DNA from 2 places in the Streptomyces sp. CRN 30 genome. Region 1 is predicted to be linked to the other one. Evidence: riboswitches for the same ligand, from Rfam matches in the RefSeq annotation. Region 1 holds a riboswitch; the other holds the start of a gene.
The links. Region 1 has a riboswitch for S-adenosylmethionine ahead of thrC (threonine synthase). Riboswitches for the same ligand answer to the same signal wherever they lie in the genome.

Region 1 (7,720 bases):
TCGAATCGGACGTCGTCGTCGTTGACGTACACGTTGACGAACCGCCGCAGCTTGCCCTGGTCGTCGAGAACCCGCCCGGAAATCCCGGTGTGGTTCTTCTCCAGGTCGGCGATGACCTCGCCGAGGGTGGCCCCTTCGGCGGTCACTTCGGCCTGCCCGCCGGTGTACGTACGCAGGATGGTCGGGATGCGGACAGAGACACTCACTTGAAACCTCCGGTCAGGGGGATCTGCCTAGGGGTGCGGGGAACTGCGCGGCGCTACGCCAGCCCCGCCGCACGGAAGGAGTCGAGGTTCGGCCGGATCGTCGCCGTGAGCCCCGTGTCGGCGACCGCGTCCAGCGTCTTCAGACCGTCCCCGGTGTTGAGCACCACGGTGGTGAGCGACGGGTCGAGGACACCCGCCTCGATCAGCTTCTTCGTCACGCCCACCGTGACCCCGCCCGCGGTCTCCGCGAAGATCCCTTCCGTCCGCGCCAGCAACTTGATCGCCTCGACGACCTGCTCGTCCGTGACGTCCTCCACCGCGCCGCCGGTGCGGCGGGCGATGTCGAGGACGTACGGCCCGTCGGCCGGGTTGCCGATGGCCAGCGACTTGGCGATGGTGTTCGGCTTCTGCGGGCGGACCACGTCGTGGCCGGCCTTGAACGCGGTGGAGACCGGCGAGCACCCCTCGGCCTGGGCACCGAAGATCTTGTACGGCCTGTCCTCGACGAGCCCCAGCTCGATCAGTTCCTTCAGACCCTTGTCGATCTTCGTGAGCTGGGAGCCGGAGGCGATGGGCACGACGAGCTGGTCGGGAAGGCGCCAGCCGAGCTGCTCGCAGATCTCGTACGCGAGGGTCTTGGACCCCTCCGCGTAGTAGGGGCGGAGATTGACGTTGACGAAGCCCCAGCCCTCGCCGGCCGGGTCGCCGATCAGCTCGGAACAGAAGCGGTTGACGTCGTCGTAGTTGCCCTCGATGCCGACCAGCTCGCCGCCGTAGATCGCGGCCATGACGACCTTGCCCTGCTCCAGGTCGTGCGGGATGAACACGCAGGAGCGCAGACCGGCGCGGGCGGCGGCGGCGCCGACGGCGCCGGCCAGGTTGCCGGTGGAGGAGCAGGAGAGGGTGGTGAAGCCGAAGGCGCGCGCCGCCTCCAGTGCCTGCGCCACGACCCGGTCCTTGAAGGAGTGCGTCGGGTTGCCGGAGTCGTCCTTGACGTAGAGACCGCCGGTGACGCCCAGCTCGGCGGCGAGGCGGTCGGCCTGGACGAGCTTGGTCCAGCCCGGGTTGATGTTGGGCTTGTCGGCGACGTCCGCCGGGACGGGCAGCAGCGGCGCGTAACGCCAGATGTTCGCGGGGCCCGCTTCGATGCGCGCGCGGAGCTTCTCCGTGTCGTACGAGGAGAAGTCGTAAGCGATCTCCAGCGGGCCGAAACACTCCTCGCAGGCGAAGACCGGGCCGAGGGGCACGCGGTGGCCGCATTCCCGGCAGGAGAGCGCCGCGGCGGGGCCGAGATCGACGGAGGCGGCGGGAGTGGTGGTGCTTTCGGCAGTCTGCACAGCCATGGAGGCGAGGCCCTTTCTCCTCATCTTCCTCACGACGCACTTCGCCGTGAGACGGATTTGGCACCTTCCCGAGCCGGGAGCCTCGCGTCTTCACGAGTACCGACTGGAGGGTTGCCGGGGCTTCATCGGGCCGTGTCCCTCTGCCCCTCTGGATGAGCTGTATGTGGTTGTCAGCGGCGGCCACCCCCGACATGCGATGGTCATCCGCGTTGTTCAAGACTGTAACCGAAGGCCAGGACAGTTGAGATAGTCGTCCGATGCGCGAGATGGATCACATATGCGACGCCTGACCCGCTGACCGTGATCCACAACAGGGAGGAGCCGCAGACCGTGCTGGAAGAAGTCGAGCGCTGGCTCAGTGCACGCTCCTGGTCCGTGACCGACCGTCCGCTCCACCAGATACTGGCCGCCAAGCAGCGCACCGGCCAGCGGGTCAGCGTCGTGCTGCCCGCGCTGAACGAGGAGGAGACCGTCGGCGACATCGTCGCGGCCGTCCGCCACGACCTGATGTGCCAGGTACCGCTGGTCGACGAGATCGTCGTGATCGACTCCGGGTCGACCGACGCCACGTCGAAGGTGGCCGCGGCGGCCGGCGCCCGCGTCGTGCACCGCGACGAGATCCTGCCGCGCCTCGCGCCCGTCCCCGGCAAGGGCGAGGTGCTGTGGCGGTCACTGCTGGTGACGAGCGGGGACATCGTGGCGTTCGTCGACGCCGACCTCAAGGAGTTCTCGTCCGACTTCGTCACGGGGATCGTCGGCCCGCTGCTGACCGACCCGGACGTGCACCTGGTCAAGGCCATGTACGACCGTCCGCTGCGCGGCGCCGCCGGGCAGGGCGGCCGGGTCACCGAGCTGATGGCCCGCCCGCTGCTGAACATGCACTGGCCGCGGCTGGCCGGTTTCGTGCAGCCGCTCGGCGGCGAGTACGCGGCCCGCCGCTCGCTCCTGGAGCGGCTGCCGTTCCCCGTCGGCTACGGGGTGGAGCTGGGCATGCTGGTGGACGCGCTGCACCTGGTGGGCCTGGACGCCCTCGCCCAGGTCGACGTCGGGGTGCGCAGGCACCGGCACCAGGACGGGCAGGCGCTGGGCCGGATGGCCGCCGCGATCTACCGGACCGCGCAGCTCAGGCTGGCCCGGGGCCATCTGGTCCGGCCGGCGCTGACGCAGTTCGAGCGAGGTGCGCAGGGGTTCGAGCCGCGGACGTTCTCGGTGGACACCGAGGAACGCCCGCCGATGCTGGAGATCGCCGAGTACGCGGAGCGCAAGGTCGCGTGAACGTACGTTTGAGCTGTTGGCGGCCGGGCTAGTTTGAGTCGTATGGCTTCCTCGGCTTCCGCTTCTTCTTCGTCCGCTTCGTCCGCGTCCTTCGGTGCCGCTCAGGTGCTGGTGGCCTCCAATCGGGGCCCCGTGTCGTACGAGGTCGGGGGGGACGGTTCGCTGCGCGCCAAGCGGGGCGGCGGCGGACTGGTCTCCGGGCTGTCGGCGATCGGACCGGACGCGGGTGCGCTGTGGGTGTGCTCGGCGCTGTCCGACGGCGACCGCGAGGCGGTGCGGCGCGGGGCGGGCGAGGACGGCGTACGGATGCTGGACATCCCCGCCGACGTGCACAGCGACGCGTACAACGGCATCGCCAACTCCGTGCTGTGGTTCGTCCACCACATGCTGTACCAGACGCCGGTGGAGCCGGTCTTCGACGCGGAGTTCCGCCGGCGGTGGGACTCCTACGTGGCGTTCAACCGGGCGTTCGCCGAGGCGCTGGCCGAGGAGGCCGCCGAGGGCGCGGTCGCGCTGGTGCAGGACTACCACCTGACGCTGGTGCCGGGCATGCTCAGGGAGTTGCGGCCCGATCTCCGCATCGGCCACTTCTCGCACACGCCGTGGGCGCCGGTGGAGTACTTCCGGATGCTGCCCGACGACATCGCCGAGCAGGTGCTGCGCGGGATGCTGGGCGCGGACCGGCTGGGGTTCCTCACCCACCGCTGGGCAGACGCGTTCACCGCGTGCTGCGACGCGCTGGTGGGCGGGCTCGGCTCCACCGAGGTGGGCGTGCACGGGCTCGGGGCGGACGCGGAGTTCCTGCGGAAGCGGTCGCGGGAGAGCGACGTGGACGAGCGGATGGCGGCGCTGCGGGGACAGATCGGCGAGGGCCGGCGCACGGTCGTGCGGGTGGACCGGACCGAGCTGTCGAAGAACATCGTGCGGGGGCTGCTGGCCTACCGGGAGCTGCTCCGGCGGCGGCCGGAGTGGCGGGAGCGGGTGGTGCACGTCGCGTTCGCCTACCCCTCCCGGCAGGATCTCGCGGTCTACCGGGAGTACACGGCGGAGGTCCGGCGGGTCGCCGAGTCGGTCAACGAGGAGTTCGGTACGCCGGACTGGACGCCGGTCGTGCTGCACGTCGAGGACGATTTCGCGCGGTCGCTGGCGGCGTACCGGCTGGCCGACGTGGCGCTGGTCAACCCCATCAGGGACGGGATGAACCTGGTCGCCAAGGAGGTGCCGGTCGTCTCCGACGAGGGGGTGGCGCTGGTGCTGTCCCGGGAGGCCGGGGCCTTCGAGGAGCTGGGCGAGGACGCCGTCGTCGTCAATCCGTACGACGTGGTGGGTACGGCGGACGCCCTGCACGAGGCGCTCTCCCTGCCGGACGGCGAGCGCGCGGAGCGGACGAAGCGGCTGGCCGCGGCGGCAACGGCGTTGCCGCCGGCGCGGTGGTTCCTGGACCAGCTGGAGGCCCTGCGGGGCTGACCCTGGTTTCTGCCGCCCTGCCGCCTCTCCTGCCGCCTACTGCTGCGGCTCGGGGCAGGTGCCGGTGTCGGCGCCGATGGAGTTGATCTCCGCGTTGGACCGGGAGTCGTTCGCGTAGTCGATCTGGTTGGTGCACTTCAGGTCCAGCGCGAGGCCGTCCGGGTCGGCGGCGCCCTCGGGCACGGGGCAGGTCCCGGTGTCGGCGCCGATGGAGTTGATCTCGGCGTTGGACCGCGAGTCGTTCGCGTAGTCCAGCTGGTTGGTGCACTTCAGGTCCAGCGCGAGGCCGGCGGCGGGGGTGGTTTCGCCGCCCTGCGCGGAGGAGTCGGTGGTGGCGTTCGACTCCGCGGTCGGGGCGGTCGACCCGACGGACGCGGTGGCGCTCGCGTCGGTGGAGTCGGCGGGCGGGGTGGACGATTCGGCGGTGGCGGTCACGGACGTCCCGGCGGTCGCCGACGAGGTGTCGTCGGTGCCGCCGCTCTCGCAGGCGGTGAGGGCCAGACAGGCGGCCACGGCGGTGACGGCGAGCGCCGAGATCTTGCGGGCGTTCGTCTTCCGGGTGAGCGTCTTGCGAGCGGTCATGGCGGGTCCTCCACGGTTCCTGTGCCTGGTCGATCAGGCTTTACGGTGCGGAGGAGGGCGTCGGGCGGGGGGCGGGTTGCGCCCCCCGCGGCGTCAGGACACGCCTGTGACAGACGGGGGGAATCTCTGTGACCTTGTCTCAGGCCAGCCGTCGGGCGAGGGCGCTCAGCAGGGCGACGACCCCGGCCGGGCCGTCCACCTCCAGGTCGGCGCGTTCACGCAGCCGGGTCACCTCGTCGCTGCCGCTGCACACCAGCAGCCCCGGGGTGCCGTCGCCGCGCAGGGTGTCGACGGCGTCGAAGGCGGGCAGGTCGCCGAGGTCGTCACCGGCGTAGAGGACGGCCGCCGCGCCGGTGGCACGGGCGTGGTCGAGGAGGGCGACGCCCTTGTCCATGCCCGGCGGGCGCAGCTCCAGCACCATCCGGCCGGGCTCGACGATCAGTCCGTGCCGCCCGGCCAGTTCGGCCAGGGGTCCGCGCAGCGCGTCGAACGCGGCCTGCGGGTCGGCGGCCCGCCGGGTGTGCACGGCGATCGAGCGGCCCTTCTCCTCGATCCACGCGCCGTCGCGGACCCCGGCCCGATCCAGGAGGGCGGGCAGTCCGGCGCGGACGGCGGCGACCCCGGGGTGCGGCGGGGGCGCGGTGACGGTGCCGGTGGCGGCGTCCCAGCGCTCGGCGCCGTAGTGCCCGAGGACGACGAGGTGCTCCAGGCCGGGTACGTCCGCGAAACCGCCGTGCCGGACGGCGACCTCGGCGGGGCGGCCGGTGATCACGGCGACGGAGGCGACCTTCGGCGCGAGCGCGGCCAGCGCGGGGACCGCGTCCGGGTGGGCGCGGGCCCGGTCGGGGTCGGGCACGATCTCGGCGAGCGTGCCGTCGAAGTCGAGCGCGACCACCGTGCGGCCGGGGTGCGCGAGCACCGCGCCGAGCCCGTCCCGCCCGGCCTCGGTGGCGGGCGTCGGCAGGGGGGCCGGCGGCTGGTCAGGCGTGTCGGGTGTTGCGTCCGTGTGGTGGCTGCCCATACGGCGAACCTATCCCGGGGGCACCGCTCGCACGCCTCTGCCGTTCCGTGCGTCAGGATCTACCGTTCCGTGCGTCTGGACTCCCTGACCCGGCGCAGGCGGTTGACCGTGACCGGGGCGGCGGCCAGGGCCCGGGGGTCGTCGAGGAGGGCGTTGAGGAGCTGGTAGTAGCGCACGGGGGCGAGGCCCAGTTCCTCGCGGATCGCGCGTTCCTTGGCGCCGGGGCCGGAGAAGCCGCGGCCCTCCAGCGCCAGGACCGCCCGTTCCCGTTCCCCGAGCGGCTGCCGCTCTGCCTCGTTCATGCCCGCACCGTAACGCCGGGCACCGACACCGGGGGGCTCAGGCGGCTCAGCCGGCCTGCGTCGCGGCCGTCTGGATCTCCTTCAGGACGGACTCGGGGTCCTCGCCGCGGGCGACCGCCCTGCCGATGTCCTTCTTCACCCGTGCGCTGACCGTCGCCCAGGACTTCTCGCCGACCGGGTACAGCTCGGAGGTGAGCAGTTCGTCGAGGAACGGCTTCAGCTCCTTGTCCTCGGCGGCCGCGCCCATGGTCTCGGAGGCGGAGCCGGTGACCGGCAGCAGGTCGTAGCGGCGGGAGAAGTCGAGGACGTTCCGGTCGCTGTAGACGTAGTCGAGGAAGTCGCCGGCCTGCTCCTGGTGGCCGTTCTGCTTGAAGGCGGTCATCCAGTCGGTGACGCCGAGCGTGGTGCCGCTCGCCCCGTCGACGCCGGGGGTCGGCACCATGCCGTACTCCACGCCGTTCTTCTTGGCCATCGCCATCAGTGACGGGTGGCCGTTGAGCATTCCGACCTTGCCCTCGGCGAAGGCGGCGAAGGCGTCCGCCCGGTCGAGCTTGCCGGGCGCGACCGGCCCGGTGAGGCCCTTGTCGACGAGTTCGTCCTTGAGCCAGGTGAAGGTGTCGACGTTCTGCGGGGAGTCGACGCTGTAGGTGCCGAGGGAGTCGGTGTAGCCGCCTCCGCCGCTGAGCATCCACTGCATGGTCTCGGCCTGCGCCTCCTCGGGGCCGAGCGGCAGCGCGTACGGGTACGTCACGCCCTCCGCGTCGAGCGCCTGCGCGGCGTCGGCGAGGTCCTCCCAGGTCTCGGGCGCGGAGAGGCCGGCCTTGGCGAAGAGGGTCTTGTTGTAGAAGAGCACGCGTGTGGAGGCCGCGAACGGCATTCCGTACTGCACCCCGTTGACCTGGCCCGCGGTGGCGAGCTGGGAGACGAAGTTGGCCTGCGTGGGAATGGAGAGCAGGTCGTCGGCCTGGTAGAGCAGCCCCTTGTCCGCGTAGTCGGCGTAGGCGCCGATCTGCGCGAGGTCGGGCGCGTCACCGGAGTCGACCATCGCGCGGACCTTCCGGTCGACGTCGCTCCAGGAGTAGACGGTGACCCGGACGTCCACGTCGGGGTGGTCGGACTCGTACGCCTCGGCCAGTTCGTCCCAGTACCGCTGGGAGCCGGTCTCCTTGCCGTCGCCGTAGTCCGCGGCGACCAGCCGCAGGGTCACCTCGTCGGAGCCGCCCGAGCCGATGCCGCAGCCGCCGAGGACCGCCGACAGACCCAGCGCGGACACCGCCGCGATCGTCCCTTTTCCACGTCGCCGCACTGTTCGCCCCCTGCTCTGCCGACCGATTGGTGCCGACTGCTGTCCGTTTACCGGAACAAGGTCTACACCACGTGAATGGACTAGACCTCTCGCGGGTCCACGGGCCACACTGTCCCCGTGAGACATGTCATCGCCCTCGACGTGGGCGGCACCGGGATGAAGGCCGCCCTGGCGGGACCGGACGGCGAACTGCTGCACCAGGCCCGCCGGCCCACCGG
Region 2 (7,720 bases), on a different contig from region 1:
TACATCCGCACCACCGTCGACCGCGATGAAGCCGTACCCCTTCTCCGCGTTGAACCACTTGACGGTGCCCTGAGCCATGCCTAACTCCCCTATTACTGGCCCTTGCGCAGATCCGCACTTCGCGGATCCGGGTCAGACCTCACCCCCCAACGGTTGGGGGTGTGCGCCGGAACGCGTCGACCGCGGCTGAATGTATCTGCCCAACTGCCGTCTGCAACAGGTCAATCGGACGAGAATTCTGGACACCGGCGGTCGGTAATGTACGGAGAATTCCCTCGAATGCAGGGCAAGTCGGGCCTGACAAAGGGAACAAAACACGCAAAAGCCCTGCACACTTTGGCTGCATCGCGTCGGGCAGGAACCCGGGAACTCATATGCGCCGACTCCGCATCTCATGTGAGAAACGAACCGGGTTCCCCAACTGTACCGTGCTCAACCATGCAGAATTGCCCCCTCCGTTTCTCTTACGGAAGGGGCAATTCCGGAAACTCTCGGTCACCCGAGTTACCAGTGATAATGATCAGCCGCCGGCGACGGCCGGAATGATCGAAACGCCCGCCCCGTCGGGGGTCGCCGTCTCCAGGCCCTGCTCGAAACGGACGTCGTCGTCGTTGACGTACACGTTCACGAAACGGCGCAGCTTGCCCTGGTCGTCCAGGACGCGGGCGCCGATGCCCGTGTGGTTCTTCTCCAGGTCGGCGAGGACCTCGGCGAGCGTCGTTCCCTCGGCGCTCACCTCCGCCTTGCCGCCGGTGTAGGTGCGCAGGATCGTGGGGATGCGGACGGTGACGCTCATGGGTGGAACCTCCTGAAGCTGGTGGGGCGGCGCCCCCGAGGGCGCGAAGTCGTGTGAAGGGGCGGCCGGGCGGAGCGGCTACGCGAGACCGGCCTCGTGGAACGCGTCGAGGCTGGGGCGGATCGTCGCGGTGAGCCCGGTGTCGGCCACCGCGTCCAGCGTCTTGAGGCCGTCGCCGGTGTTGAGGACGACGGTCGTCTTCTCCGGGTCGAGCAGACCGCTCTTGATCAGCTTGCGGGTGACACCGACGGTCACCCCGCCCGCCGTCTCGGCGAAGATGCCCTCGGTGCGTGCGAGCAGCTTGATCGCGTCCACGATCTCCGCGTCGTCCACGTCCTCCACCGCACCGCCCGTACGGCGCGCGATGTCGAGGACGTAGGGGCCGTCGGCCGGGTTGCCGATGGCGAGCGACTTGGCGATGGTGTCCGGCTTCTGCGGACGGACGACGTCGTGGCCGTCCTTGTAGGCCACCGACACCGGCGAGCAGCCCTCGGCCTGCGCGCCGAAGATCCTGTACGGCCGGTCCTCGACGAGCCCGAGCCTGATGAGCTCCTGCAGCCCCTTGTCGATCTTCGTGAGCTGGGAGCCGGAGGCGATCGGGACGACGATCTGGTCGGGGAGCTTCCAGCCGAGCTGCTCGCAGATCTCGTACGCCAGCGTCTTGGAGCCCTCGGCGTAGTACGGCCGCAGGTTGACGTTGACGAAGCCCCAGCCCTCGCCCGCCGGGTCGCCGATGAGCTCGGAGCAGAAGCGGTTGACGTCGTCGTAGTTGCCCTCGATGCCGACGAGGTCACCGCCGTAGACGGCGGCCATGACGACCTTGCCCTGCTCCAGGTCGTGCGGGATGAACACGCAGGAGCGGAAGCCGGCCCGGGCGGCGGCCGCGCCGACGGCGCCGGCCAGGTTGCCCGTGGAGGAGCAGGAGAGGGTGGTGAAGCCGAAGGCGCGCGCGGCCTCCAGGGCCTGGGCGACGACCCGGTCCTTGAAGGAGTGGGTCGGGTTGCCGGAGTCGTCCTTCACGTAGAGCCCACCGGTCACACCGAGCTCACGGGCCAGATTGTCGGCCTTGACGAGCTTGGTCCAGCCGGGGTTGAGGTTCGGCTTCCCGGCTACGTCGGCCGGGACGGGCAGCAGGGGCGCGTAACGCCAGATGTTCGCGGGGCCGGACTCGATGCGCCGGCGCAGTTCCTCGGTGTCGTACGCGGAGAAGTCGTAGGCGATCTCCAGCGGTCCGAAGCATTCCTCGCAGGCGAAGACCGGGCCGAGCGGGACGCGGTGGCCGCACTCGCGACAGGACAGCGCGGCGGCGGGGCCGAGATCCACGGGGGAGGGGGTGGTGACACCGGATTCGGTGGTGCTTGCAACTGTCTGCGCAGCCATGGAGGCGAGGCCCTTTCTCCTCATCTTCCTCACGACGCACTTCGCCGTGAGACGGATTTGGCACCTTCCCTAGCCGGGAGCCCCGCGGAGTCGATCAACAGTCGCCAATGACCGTCAGTGATCGCTACGAGAGCCGGCTGGAGGGTTGCCGGGGCTTCAACGGGCCGTGTCCCTCTGCCCCTCTGGATGAGCGGTATTCGGTTGTGAACAGCGGTGACCCCCGACATGCGATGGTCATCCGCGTTGTTCAAGACTGTAACCGACGGCCAGGACAGTTGAGGGAGTCGTCCGCACCGCGAGATGGATCACACGTACGTCCTGTGTGATCGAAAAAGGGAGGAGCCGCAGGCTGTGCTGGAAGAAGTCGAGCGCTGGCTGAGCACCCGCTCCTGGTCCGTGAACGACCGCCCGCTGCACCGGGTCATGGCCGCGAAACGGGCCACGGGCCAGTCGGTCAGTGTCGTCCTGCCCGCGCTCAACGAGGAGGCGACGGTCGGCGGGATCGTCGCCGCGATCCGCCGTGACCTCGTGGAGCGCACCCCGCTCGTCGACGAGATCGTCGTCGTCGACTCGGGGTCGACCGACCGCACCTCGGAGGTGGCCGCCGCGGCGGGCGCGAGAGTCGTCCACCGCGACGCGATCCTGCCCCGGCTGCCGGCCGTGCCCGGCAAGGGCGAGGTGCTGTGGCGCTCCCTGCTCGTCACCCACGGGGACATCGTCTGTTTCGTCGACGCGGACCTCAGGGAGTTCTCGTCCGACTTCGTCCTGGGCATCGTGGGCCCGCTGCTCACCGACCCCGGCGTCGACCTGGTCAAGGCGATGTACGACCGGCCGCTCACCTCCTCCGCCGGCCTTCCGGCCGGGCAGGGCGGCCGGGTCACCGAGCTGATGGCCCGCCCGCTGCTCAACATGCACTGGCCGCAGCTCGCGGGCTTCGTCCAGCCGCTCGGCGGCGAGTACGCGGCCCGCCGCTCGCTCCTGGAGCGGCTGCCGTTCCCGGTCGGGTACGGCGTGGAGCTGGGCATGCTGGTCGACGCGCTGCACCTGGTGGGCCTGGACGCCCTCGCCCAGGTCGACGTGGGTGTCCGCCTCCACCGCCACCAGGACGGGCAGGCGCTCGGCCGGATGGCCGCCGCGATCTACCGCACGGCCCAGCTGCGGCTGGCCCGCGGCCACCTCGTCCGCCCCGCGCTCACCCAGTTCGAGCGGGGCGAGGACGGCTTCGAGCCGCGCACCTACTCGGTGGACACCGAGGAGCGGCCGCCGATGGCGGAGATCGAGGAGTACGCGGCGCGCAGAGCGGCGTAGGCGGCGGGCCGCCGTGGAGGGGATGTATACGGATGAGACATACGTTTGAGTCTTCCGGCCTCGGGCTAGGTTGAGGCGTATGGCTTCCGCAGCAACCTCCACCGGCGCCCGCGTCCTCGTCGCGTCCAACCGCGGCCCCGTCTCGTACACGCTCGACGAGTCGGGCGACCTCTCCGCCAGACGTGGCGGCGGCGGCCTGGTGTCCGGCCTGTCGGCGATCGGCCCGGACGCCGACGCCGTATGGGTGTGCGCGGCACTGGGCGACGGCGACCGCGAGGCGGTACGGCGCACCGGCGGCGCCCTGTCCCCCGACGACACCGGCGGTCAGCGCGTCCGCATGCTGGACATCGCCGCCGACGTGCACGCCGACGCGTACAACGGCGTCGCCAACTCGGTGCTCTGGTTCATCCACCACATGCTGTACCAGACGCCGCTGGAACCGGTCTTCGACGGCGAGTTCCGGCGGCAGTGGGCCTCGTACGAGGCGTACAACCGCGCGTTCGCCGAGGCGCTCGCCGAGGAGGCGGGCGAGGGCGCGTCGGTGCTCGTGCAGGACTACCACCTGGTGCTGGTGCCCCGGATGCTCCGCGAGCTCCGCCCCGACCTGCGCATCGGGCACTTCTCGCACACGCCGTGGGCCCCGCCGGAGTACTTCCGGCTGCTGCCCGACGACATCGCGGCGCAGGTACTCAGCGGCATCCTCGGCGCGGACCGGGCGGCGTTCCTCACCCAGCGGTGGGCGGACGCGTTCACGGAGTGCTGCCACGCGGTGCTCGGGCCCGGTATCCCCTCGGGCACGCGCATCGGGGTGCACGGACTGGGCGCCGACGCGGACTTCCTGCGCGGGCGTGCGCACGAGACGGACGTGGACGAGCGGATCGCGGCGCTCCGGGAGCAGATCGGCACGGCGCCGGACGGCAGCCCGCGGAAGACGGTCGTCCGGGTGGACCGGACCGAGCTGTCCAAGAACATCGTGCGCGGGCTGCTGGCGTACCGGCACCTGCTGGAGACCAGGCCCCAGTGGCGCGAGCGGGTGGTGCACGTGGCGTTCGCGTACCCGTCCCGCCAGGACCTCGCCGTCTACCGCGACTACACCGCCGAGGTGCAGCGCGTGGCCGACGAGATCAACTCCCAGTACGCGACGCCGGGCTGGACCCCGGTGGTGCTGCACGTCCAGGACGACTTCGCGCGCTCGCTCGCCTCGTACCGGCTGGCGGACGTGGCGCTGGTCAACCCCATCCGGGACGGCATGAACCTGGTCGCCAAGGAGGTGCCGGTCGTCTCCGACGCGGGCTGCGCGCTGGTGCTGTCGCGGGAGGCGGGCGCGTTCGAGGAGCTGGGCGAGGACGCGGTCGTGGTGAACCCGTACGACATCATCGGCACGGCCGACGCGCTGCACACCGCGCTGACCCTCCCGGAGGACGAGCGCGCCGAGCGCAGCAAGCGGCTGGCCGCCGCGGCGACCGCGCTGCCCCCGGCGAAGTGGTTCCTGGACCAGTTGCACGCGCTGGAGGGCTGAGGGAGGGCCGGACCCCGGCCCTCACCCCGCCCCCTCTCCCGTTCGGCCGTCGGCCGTCAGCCGATCGCGTCGGCCAGCGTCCGCAGCAGTCGTACGACGTCCGCGGGGCCGTCCACCACCAGGTCGGCGCGCTTCTCCAGTTCGCTGACCTCGTTGCTGCCGCTGCACACCAGCAGGCCGGCCGTGCCCTCGGCGCGCAGCGCGTCGACCGCGGCGAAGGCGGGCAGGTCACCGAGGTCGTCGCCGGCGTACAGCACCGCTTCGGCGCCCGTCTCGCGCACGTACTCCCGCAGGGCGACGCCCTTGTCCACGCCCGGCGGGCGCAGCTCCAGGACCAGCCGGCCGGGCTCCACGACGAGACCGTGCCGGGCCGCGAGGGCGGCCAGGGGCTCCCGCAGGGCGTCGAAGGCGGCCTGCGGGTCGGTGGCGCGACGGGTGTGGACGGCGACCGCCCGGCCCTTCTCCTCGATCCACGTGCCCCGCCAGGCGCCGGCCCGGTCCAGCTCGCCGGGCAGCTCGGCGCGGACCGCGGCCACCCCGGGGTGCGCGGCGGGGGCGGTGACGGTGCCGGTGACGGCGTCCCAGCGCTCGGCGCCGTAGTGCCCGAGGACGACCAGGTGCTCCAGCCCCGCGACGCCCGCGAAGCCGCCGTTGCGCACCGCGACACCGGCCGGGCGGCCCGTGATCACGGCGACGGAGGCGAGCTTCGGGGCGAGGGCCGCGAGGACGGGGACGGCGTCGGGGTGCGCCCTGGCCTGCTCGGGGTCGGCGACGATCGGCGCGAGGGTGCCGTCGAAGTCGAGCGCGACGACCGCCCGGTCCGGCCGGGCGAGCAGCGCGTCCAGCCCGGCGCGGCCGGCCGCCGTCGCGGGCGCCGGCAGCGGGTCGTCGTGGTCCGGGAAGTTCGGGGAGTTCGGGGGGTCCAGGGGGTCGGTGGAGTCGGTGTGGGTGCCCATACGGGCACTCCTATCCACGCACGGCCGCCCGTACCCCGAGAGCCCGTGTCATCTCACCGCTCCGCGCGCCGGGCGTCCCGTACGCGGCGGAGCCGGTTGACCGTCACCGGGTCGTGCTCCAGGGCGCGGCGGTCGTCGAGCAGGGCGTTGAGCAGCTGGTAGTAGCGCACCGGCGCCAGGCCCAGCTGCTCGCGTATCGCCCGCTCCTTGGCGCCGGGGCCCTCGAAGCCGCGGCGCTCCAGGGCGAGGACGGCCCGTTCCCGCGCGCCGAGTCCCGGCGCGGGCCCGTCCGCGCCGGCGTCGTCAGCCATGTCAGCCATGTCAGCAACCGTAGCCCTCGGCACCGACAGCGCCCCTCACGGTCAGGCCGCGCTCTCCGCCTTCAGCGCCACCTGCTGCAGCTCCTCCAGGACCTCCCGCGGGCTGCCGTCCGGTGCCACGGCCTCGCCGATCCGCTGCTTGACCGCGGCGCTCACCTCGGCCCAGGAGGTCTTGCCGACGGGGTAGAGCTCGCTCTCGGGGAGCTCGTCGAGGAACGGGGCGAGGAGGGCGTCCCGCTCGGTGCCGGACATGACCTCGGAGGCGGACGTGGTCACCGGCAGCATGTCGTACGTGCGGGCGAACTCGAGCACGTTCTCCTCGTCGTAGACGAAGTCGAGGAACGCGCCGATCTCCTTCTGGTGATCGTTGTGCTTGAAGGCCATCATCCAGTCCGCGACGCCCAGCGTGCCGCCGGACCGGCCGCTCGCGCCCGGCATGGGCACCGTGCCGAGCTCCAGGCCCTGGTCGGCGGCGGTCCGCAGCAGCGTGGGCAGGCCGTTGACCATGCCGACGTCACCGCGCGTGAACGCGGCCGTCGCGTCGGCGCGGTTCAGCTTCGCGGGCGCCGTCGGCCCGGTCAGCCCCTTCTCCACGAGCTCTTCCTTCAGCCAGGTCAGCGTCTCCACGTTGCGTGCGGAGTCGAAGGCGTAGGAGCCCACGTCGTCGATGTAGCCGGAGCCGCCGCTCAGCAGCCACTGCATCGTCTCGGCCTGCGCCTCCTCCGGCCCCAGCGGCAGCGCGTACGGCGTCTCGACGCCGGCGTCCTTCAGCGCGGCCGCGTCCTCGGCCAGGTCCTCCCAGGTCTCGGGCGCGGAGTCGATCCCGGCGGCGGCGAACAGCTCCTTGTTGTAGAAGAGCACCCGGGTCGAGGCGGCGAACGGCAGCCCGTACTGGAGCCGGTTCACCGTCCCCGCGTCGCTGAGCTGCGGCAGGAAGTCGGCCTGCACGGGGACGGAGAGCAGTTCCCCCGCCTGGTACAGCAGCCCCTTGGCGGCGTAGTCGGCGTACGCGCCGCCCTGGGCGATGTCGGGCGCCTCACCCGCGTCCACCATCTCCCGCACCTTGGCGTCGACGTCGCTCCACGAGTACACGCTGACGTCGATCCGTACGCCGGGGTGTTCCTTCTCGTACCGCTGGGCCAGGTCGTCCCAGTACTTCTGCGAGCTGTTCGCCTCCGAGTCGCCGTAGTCGGCGGCGACCAGCTTGAGGGTCACGTCACCGTCCTCGGCGGACCCGGCGGACCCGGAGCTCCCGCAGCCGCCGAGGGCCACCGCCGTACCCAGCGCGGAGACCACCGCGACCGTTCCTGTCCAACGTCGCTGCACCGCTGTTCCGCCCCACATCTCGCTGTCTCGTCGATCGGTCCGTTGTTGACACGATGTCTGTTGACACACTGTCTACTACATGAGAGTGGACTAGACCTCTTCAGGGTCGACGCGC

Region 2: it holds a riboswitch for S-adenosylmethionine, as region 1 does, so the genes downstream of both, thrC (threonine synthase) here and thrC (threonine synthase) in region 1, are expected to answer to the same signal.

Annotation. Positions count from the first base shown of each region.
Region 1 covers NZ_JAVRHI010000535.1:19,855-27,574, reverse strand. Annotated here, with positions in the region: gene UW392_RS62365 (ubiquitin-like small modifier protein 1) at 1-206, opposite strand, end outside; gene thrC (threonine synthase) at 260-1,549, opposite strand; SAM riboswitch class I at 1,567-1,708, opposite strand; gene UW392_RS62355 (glucosyl-3-phosphoglycerate synthase) at 1,880-2,824, shown strand; gene UW392_RS62350 (trehalose-6-phosphate synthase) at 2,867-4,291, shown strand; gene UW392_RS62345 (hypothetical protein) at 4,328-4,873, opposite strand; gene otsB (trehalose-phosphatase) at 5,013-5,894, opposite strand; gene UW392_RS62335 (DUF3263 domain-containing protein) at 5,954-6,196, opposite strand; gene UW392_RS62330 (extracellular solute-binding protein) at 6,243-7,469, opposite strand; gene UW392_RS62325 (ROK family protein) at 7,620-7,720, shown strand, end outside.
Region 2 covers NZ_JAVRHI010000165.1:562-8,281, forward strand. Annotated here, with positions in the region: gene UW392_RS16290 (cold-shock protein) at 1-78, opposite strand, end outside; gene UW392_RS16295 (MoaD/ThiS family protein) at 521-796, opposite strand; gene thrC (threonine synthase) at 875-2,176, opposite strand; SAM riboswitch class I at 2,194-2,369, opposite strand; gene UW392_RS16305 (glucosyl-3-phosphoglycerate synthase) at 2,528-3,484, shown strand; gene UW392_RS16310 (trehalose-6-phosphate synthase) at 3,564-5,003, shown strand; gene otsB (trehalose-phosphatase) at 5,060-5,959, opposite strand; gene UW392_RS16320 (DUF3263 domain-containing protein) at 6,013-6,279, opposite strand; gene UW392_RS16325 (extracellular solute-binding protein) at 6,322-7,623, opposite strand.